2 regions of the Marinomonas sp. BSi20584 genome follow, and region 2 is predicted to be linked to the other one. Evidence: predicted binding sites of a transcription regulator. Region 2 holds the regulator's gene; the other holds the start of a gene.
What was found. The regulator LexA, encoded in region 2, represses DNA repair genes until DNA is damaged. The targets are predictions, from matches to a motif close to TACTGTNTANNTANACAGTA.
Positions count from the first base shown of each region.

Region 1: uvrA (excinuclease ABC subunit UvrA) is a predicted target of LexA. The motif match lies at 2,328-2,347, and genes of this name have one in related genera.

Region 1 covers NZ_KZ454891.1:51,902-56,118, forward strand. The annotation lists gene uvrA (excinuclease ABC subunit UvrA) at 1-2,274, opposite strand, end outside; gene TY87_RS18500 (MFS transporter) at 2,432-3,790, shown strand; gene ssb (single-stranded DNA-binding protein) at 3,830-4,217, shown strand, end outside.
Region 2 covers NZ_KZ454869.1:20,180-24,396, forward strand. The annotation lists gene topA (type I DNA topoisomerase) at 1-798, shown strand, start outside; gene TY87_RS01675 (DUF6586 family protein) at 795-1,265, shown strand; gene TY87_RS01680 (hypothetical protein) at 1,268-1,534, shown strand; gene lexA (transcriptional repressor LexA) at 1,630-2,253, opposite strand; gene dinG (ATP-dependent DNA helicase DinG) at 2,323-4,217, shown strand, end outside.

The DNA of each region.
Region 1 (4,217 bases), on a different contig from region 2:
GATATCTGGAAGAAAGTGCATTTCTACCTTGATTACGCCATCACCTTGGCAGGCTTCACAGCGTCCACCTTTCACGTTAAAGCTGAATCGACCTGGTTTATAGCCTCGTGAGCGAGATTCTTGTGTTGCTGAGAATAGCTCTCTCATCGGAGTGAAAATACCCGTGTAGGTTGCAGGGTTTGATCTTGGCGTACGACCGATAGGGCTTTGATCGATATCCACACACTTATCAAATAAATCTAAACCTTCAATACGTTCATGGGGTGCCGCTTTAAGTGTTGTTGCGCCATTAAGTGCTGTAGCGGCAAGTGGGTACAAAGTACCGTTTATTAATGTCGATTTACCAGATCCAGAAACGCCAGTGATACAAGTCATTACGCCGACAGGGATCTTAAGGTCAACAGTATTTAGATTGTTGCCTGTTGCGCCGATTAACTTAAGGAATTGTTTGTCCTTGGCTTGATGGCGAATGGCTGGGATTTCAATTTTTCGTTTGCCCGTTAGAAACTGTCCTGTAATGGATTCAGGGCAATCCATTATGTCTTGTGGTGTGCCGCTGGCGATAATTTCGCCACCGTGAATGCCGGCGCCAGGGCCAATGTCGACAACAAAGTCGGCGATACGAATGGCGTCTTCATCGTGTTCAACGACAATGACAGTATTGCCTAGGTCTCTTAGTCTGGTCAGTGTTGCTATCAGTCTTTCGTTATCGCGTTGATGCAAACCAATAGACGGCTCATCAAGGATATACATAACCCCTACTAAACCGGCACCAATTTGACTAGCAAGTCGGATTCGTTGTGCCTCGCCTCCAGATAGCGAGTCGGCTTTTCGGTCGAGTGTCAGATATTCCAAGCCAACGTTTACCAAGAAGGTTAATCGGTCACGAATCTCTTTAAGAATTTTAGAGGCGATCTCTCCACGTGACCCAGGAAGTTCAAGTGTTTCAAAGTACTTCAAACATTCAGCGATTGGATAGGTCACAACTTCTGGCAATGTTTGCTCAGCTATAAAGACGTTGCGAGCGGATCGATTGAGTCGAGAGCCATGACAGTCTGGGCAAGGTTGGATGCTGATGTACTGTGAAAGGTCATCACGCACGCTGTCAGATTCTGTTTCGTGATAGCGACGTTGTAAATTTGGGATGACACCTTCAAATGAATGAGAGCGTGTCATTTTATCGCCACGTTCATTGATGTAGATGAAATCTATCTTGTCTTTACCTGAGCCTTGCAAGATGCGTTTTTTGAAATCGCTAGGGATATCTTTATATTTTGATTCTATGTCGAAGCCATAGTGTTTTGCCAAGGCACTAAGTTGCTGGTAGTAAAAAATACTACGTCGACCCCAGCCTCGGATTGCACCTTCAGCAAGCGTCAGAGTTTCATCTTGAATGATTCGATCAGGATCAAACATCTGATGAGTGCCCAATCCGTCACATGTCTGACAAGCGCCATTTGGGTTGTTAAAGGAGAAAAGGCGTGGCTCTAATTCCGTTAAGCTGTAACCACAAACCGGACAGGCGAATTTACTTGAGAAAATGTACTCTTCTTGCTCGTCATCCATATTGATGACTTTGGCGATCCCGTCGGATAAACCAAGGCATGTTTCAAAGGATTCTGCCAAGCGAAGCTGTAGATCAGAACGAACTTTAAAACGGTCAATGACCACTTCGATTGTGTGCTTCTTGTTTTTTTCTAATGCTGGAGCATCATCTAGGTCGACGACGATGCCATCGATTCGCGCGCGAATAAAGCCTTTTGAAAGTAAGTCACTGATGGTATGTAAGTGCTCACCTTTTCGATCCTTGACGATCGGTGCAAGCAGCATCATTTTAGTTTCTTCTGGTAGCGATATAACTTTATCGACCATTTGTGATATGGTTTGCGCCTCTAGTGGCTCACCATGATCTGGGCAGCGAGGTTGTCCTGCACGGGCAAATAACAATCGTAGATAATCGTAGATTTCTGTTATTGTACCGACTGTTGATCGTGGGTTGTGAGAGGTTGATTTTTGCTCGATAGAGATAGCAGGAGAAAGGCCTTCAATGTGGTCTATGTCTGGCTTTTCCATCATGGACAAAAATTGTCTAGCGTATGTCGAAAGGGATTCTACATAGCGTCGTTGTCCTTCGGCGTACAAAGTATCAAAAGCGAGAGAGGATTTACCTGAGCCGGATAGGCCAGTAATCACCACAAGTTTGTTTCTTGGGATGTCTAGGTCCACATTTTTTAGATTGTGTGTGCGGGCCCCGCGTATGGTAATGGTATCCATGATTCTCCAATGTGAAGTCGATCAACAGAAAGAAATCTGCCAGTAAATTAAATAACTGTCTATTTTTACAGTAGTTGAAATGGAGCTTCAACGGTATTTTTTGTAAAATTGACAATCTTTTTCTTAACCAGCTAAGTTAAACGGTTGAAACCTCCTTATGGATCTACTCGAACGTCGTTCAGTTCTTGCTTTAGCGCTGATCTATTTATTTAGAATGTTAGGCTTATTCCTTATTATGCCTGTCATCAGCGTGGCCGCTGATGGGTTGACCGGAGCGGACGCCGCGTTGATTGGTACTGCTATCGGTATTTATGGTCTGACTCAGGCGAGCTTACAGATTCCGATGGGCATGTGGTCAGATAAAATTGGCCGTAAACGCGTCATTGTTATTGGGCTGCTATTGTTTGCTGTAGGTAGTTTGATCTGTGCCAATGCGAGCGATATCAATACATTGATTGTTGGGCGCGCGGTTCAGGGCGCTGGTGCTATTGCCAGTACCTTGATGGCGCTATTGAGTGATGTAACTAGAGAGCAAAATCGAACTAAAGCCATGGCGATTGTTGGTATTAGTATTGGTGCCTCGTTTATGCTGTCTTTGGTATTAGGGCCTTGGATTTTTGCCTTAGTCGGGCTTTCAGGTCTGTTTTATCTATCCTTTGCGCTATCTTTACTGGGAATAGTCTTGATCATTTTTGCTGTGCCGAATATCGTCCAGCACACTTTTCGGCGCGATACGACACCGAGTCTTTTGGCGTTAGGCTTGGTCTTAAAAGATTCAAGACTGCGGTTCTTGAATGTGAGTGTTTTGTTGTTGCACGCGAGCCTAACTGCTTTGTTTGTTACCGTGCCGAATTTGTTGATTCAGCAGTTTGATTTACCCTTGTCACAACATAGCTGGCTATACTTAGCCATCATGGGTTTTGCCTTCGCAGGTATGTTACCATTGGTGATTATTGCCGAATCAAAAGGTAAGACAAAAGGCGTGTTAATCGCCGTGATGATTTTGTTGGGTTTAAGCTCGATATTGCTGCAATGGGCTCCTTACCTTTGGGTGTTTGGGGTGCTGTTATGGGCTTATTTTGTAGGCTTTAACTCACTGGAAGCTGTGTTGCCATCTCTTATTAGCAAGTTAGCGCCAGTTGGTTATCGCGGCACAGCGATGGGCGTGTTTTCTACCCATCAATTTATGGGATCATTTTTGGGTGGCGTTGGTGGCGGTTGGCTGCTCCAGCATCATTCAAGCAGTGGCGTCTTTTGGGTTGTCGGCGTGGTGTTTTTGGCTTGGTCACTTGTTTGTGCCATCCAGCCTGCACCTCGTCAGTTAAGTAGTCTGGCGTTTAGCCTGCCCAATATGACAGATGAAGAAGTAACGAAGTTGGCGGATCAACTTGCAGAAATCCAAGGAGTGGAAGGTATGCAAATTTTTAAAGATGAGCAAACCGCTTATCTGAAAGTCGATAAAAAAATATTAGACAAAGATGCTCTGGTGCGTCTGGCACCGCAAGTGCGTCTTTAAGTAAAACACTATTCTATCTTTTAGTTGGAGAAGAACGTCATGGCACGTGGAATAAACAAAGTAATTTTGATTGGTAACGCAGGCAACGATGCCGAAGTGCGTTTCATGCCATCTGGTGCAGCGGTTGCAAACGTTAACTTAGCGACAACAGAAAGCTGGCGCGACAAGCAAACTGGTCAAATGCAAGAGCGTACGGAATGGCACCGTGTGGCTTTTATGGATCGTGGTAATTTCCGTCTTGGTCAAATCGCAGGCGATTTTATTAAGAAAGGTTCTAAAGTTTACGTAGAAGGTTCATTGCGTACTCGTGAGTGGGAAAAAGACGGCATCAAACGCTACACGACTGAAATCGTAGCGAACGAAATGCAATTGCTGGATGGCCGTGGCGATAATGCTGGGCAGCAAGGCGGTGGTTACGACTCAATGC
Region 2 (4,217 bases):
TCTCGCCCGATGCAGATCCGTACTGCCAGCACAGGCGTATTTATGTCTTGTTCTGGATATGCTTTGCCTCCCAAAGAGCGCTGCAAAGCGACTATTAATCTTATTCGTGGCGACGAAGCCATTGCTGTAGATGATGAAGAGGGTGAATCTAAAGCGCTTATCAATAAGCATCGCTGCAAGATTTGTGGATCGGCCATGGACAGTTATTTGATGGATGAGCATCGCAAGCTTCATGTTTGTGGTAACAATCCGGCTTGTTCTGGTTACGAAGTGGAAACTGGAGTCTTTAAAATTAAAGGCTATGATGGCCCGACACTTGAATGCGATAAGTGCGGATCAGAGATGCAGCTTAAAACCGGTCGTTTTGGTAAATACTTTGGCTGTACTAATGATGAATGCAAAAACACTCGTAAGTTATTGAAGAGTGGTGAAGCTGCGCCACCAAAGATGGATCCAGTGCCAATGCCAGATCTTGCTTGTCAAAAAGTAGAAGATCATTATGTGCTTCGTGACGGTGCAACGGGCTTGTTCTTGGCGGCAAGTCAGTTCCCACGCAAGCGTGAAACTCGTGCCCCATTGGTTGAAGAATTGCTTCCATATATGGATCAAATAGATCCTAAATATCACTTTTTTGCAAAAGCGCCTAAAAAAGATTCTGAAGGTCGCCCAGCCATTATTCGATATAGCCGCAAGACGAAAGAGCAATATGTCATGACGGAAGAGGAAGGTAAGCCAACAGGCTGGAAAGCATTTTATGTCGGCTCTAAATGGGTGATTGAGGAAGGTAAGAAAAAATGAGTGGTGCCAGTTTAGCTAGCTTAACCAATCAAAAACTAGACACGGCAAGACGCTTTATTAAGCAGAGCCAAGATAGTGATGAAGCGTGGCTAAGGGTCGGGCTGGAAAGCTCGGCTATTTTTCAGTTAAGAAGTGCTCTTAATGGTCTGCTAAAAGAAGTGAATGCAGCGTATTCGTTATCTGGATCTCTGGATGTTGCTAAACTATTAGCTGAGTCAGAAGATAAGCAGATTGTTGTTCCTGTGCTGGCGGAGCTCGCTGATTTGTTGTCACGTACTGATTCTTGGTGCTTTCAATTGAACCAGGCATATTTGGTTCAGTTTGAATGTCGTACCTCTATGTCGTCAGTAGTGCAAAGTGATAGTCTAATTGGCCGTGGAAGTGACGCTGGCGCGTCCGTGAGTTTTTATTTGGCCAAGTTGGTCGAATTGGTGTTACGTTTTAGAGAAGAGTCATCAGAGTATTGAATATGAAAGAATCCTACCTAGAAATTGTTGAGCTGGATAATGGCGATATTGTGCTGCGTCCAGCCAGTGAAGATGGTGAGGAAACCGTTCCACTAGCAACATTGCAGATATCAGATGATACTCGATCTTATTTAAAGGATCGTTATTTTGAATTGGCAAAATGCATGTTCCATGCAGGAATTGATTTTGTTTATTCAGATGATTCGTTTTTTGACGAAGATTCGGAATATCTTGATGACGAAGATTTTCGTCCTAAGATTCTGCATTAAGTCTGTGTTGTTGGTGTGAGGCGTAGGTTTACATAAAAAAGCGAAGCATATGCTTCGCTTTTTTATTGGTATGGTGTTGATGAGGTAGCGGCTACTTAAAGTCCTTGGCGAATCACACCAACTGATAAGCCTTCAATGGCGAACTCTTCGCTTTCAAGGTCGACAATGATGTCATTGAACTCTTCGTTCTCAGGAATAAGTCGAACAATACTGCCTTTTTGTTCGAAACGTTTAACTGTTACTTCGTCACCAATGCGAGCAACGACAATTTGGCCGTTACGCACAGTAGTTGTTTTATGCACTGCTAATAAGTCGCCTTCCATTATTCCGATGTCTTTCATGCTGGTACCTGAGACAGATAAGAAATAATCGGCTTGTGGGGAGAACATATTTGCTGGGATGTTTACATGAGAAGCAATGTTTTCTTGGGCTAAAATAGGGTAACCTGCAGCAACTTTGCCTATGACAGGTAAGCCAAGGTTGTTTGTGGGGTCATCATTTGATGCACGATCAACTAAGCGTATTCCCCTTGACGCGCCAGAAAGCATCTCTATTGCACCTTTTTTACTCAAGGCTTTTAGGTGCTCTTCAGCAGCGTTAGGAGATTTAAACCCAAGCCGGCGTGCTATTTCTGCTCTGGTTGGTGGAAAACCTGTTTCACTAATAAATTCGCGAATGGTTTCTAGTACGTCAGATTGTCTTTTGGTTAATTTAATCATAGGTTATCTGGTTGTTTATACAGTTACTGTTATTATATACAGCATTCCTAACTATACTCAATGATATAAATGCTTTCAGACGAACTAAAAAAACAGATTCAACTTGCATACCGAGCATCTTTGGATGCGAAGTCCCATAAACCAAGGGCTGGACAGCGCCAGATGATTGGTGCGATCGCTCGAACTTTGGGTAACATTAAACAAGACTCGGAAGGCGAGCGCCTTGAAGAAAAGCATGTTGCCGTAATTGAGGCAGGAACAGGCACGGGTAAAACTTTGTCATATTGCCTTGCGGCTATTCCTATCGCGAAAGCTCGTGGTCTTAAATTAATTATTTCTACTGCTACGGTTGCGCTTCAAGAGCAGATTTTGCATAAAGAGTTGCCTGATTTGCTTGAACATACGGAGCTGACTTTTAAGTACACGCTTGCTAAAGGGCGAGGACGTTATTTGTGCTTGAATAATCTTGAGGGCTTCTTGAGCTCAGAAGAGCAAGCAATGGACGATATGTTCGCTGGACTTTTCGAGCAGCACCTTCATTCCGATGATATTAATACTGTTCTTTATCAAGAGATGGATGCTGCTTTGCAAAAAGGTGACTGGGATGGTGATAAAGACAATTGGGCTGGTATTGTTCGTGATCAAGATTGGCGTCGCTTAACCACAGATCATCAGCAATGCACTAACCGTAATTGTGCTAATTATTCCGCCTGCCCGTTTTTTAAAGCGCGTGCTGAAATCGAAGTGGCTGATGTGATTGTTGCCAACCATGATTTGGTATTGGCCGATTTGTCATTGGGTGGTGGCGCGATTCTTACCCCGCCAAAAGAAACCATCTATGTTTTTGATGAGGGTCATCATCTTCCTGATAAAGCGATAGGGCACTTTCGTCATGAAGTTCGTTTGCAGCAAAGTATTACTTGGTTACGCCAATTAGAAAAAAATCTGGTTAACTTGAAGCAAGAGTTAACAGACGATGTCAGTGTAACAGGTCAGCTGCTACTAAAAATCCCACAGCAAATACAAAGTATTGTGAACTTTATCCAATATGCCCAGCAGGGGTTAGCGCCTTATATTCAGGGTTTGGGGTTGGATCAAGAAAATAATCAGCACCGTTTCGAGTTTGGCCAAATTCCAGATGAATTACGCCAGCTGGCATACAGTTTACAGACGTCTTATCAAAAGTTGTTTAACAACATTGAAAGCATCCAAGACGAATGTAAAAAGACTAAACAAAATGAAGGGATGGGTGTAACACCTGAAACTGCAGAAACTTGGCAGCCTATTTTAGGTGTCATTCTTGGTCGCTTAGAGCAATGTATTGGGCTTTGGCGTTTGTATTCTACAGTTGATGATCAAAACTATCCGCCTAATGCACGCTGGCTAGTTTTATCTGGTCAAGGGATGGAGCAAGATATTGAACTGGGCGGTTCTCCGATTCTTGCCGCAAACACATTAAAGCAGCAGTTGTGGGATAAATGTTTCGGTGCGGTAGTGACATCAGCTACGTTAACGGCGCTTAATCAATTTCATCGTTTTAATATGCGATCAGGCGTTCCTCGTGAGAGTGAGTATTTGCGCGTTATTAGCCCATTTAATTTCCAAGAAAATGGGCTTTTGGTCGTTCCAGATATGGAGCATGAGCCAAATAGAGTTGAGCAACATACCGCCGAAATTGTTGCTTATTTAGATAAGCATGTGAACACAGAAAAGGGCAGTTTAGTGTTGTTTTCTTCCCGTCGTCAGATGGAGGAAGTGGCTCAGTCTGTGTCTGCAGGATTACAAGAAATACTTTTGATGCAAGGTGAGCAATCTAAGCGCGTTATTTTGGATTCGCATAAATCTCGCATTGATGAAGGGAAAGGCAGTTTATTGCTTGGCTTAGCCAGCTTTGCCGAAGGTGTAGATTTACCAGGTGATTATTTAACCTGTGTGTACATTGCTAAAATTCCTTTTGCGGTGCC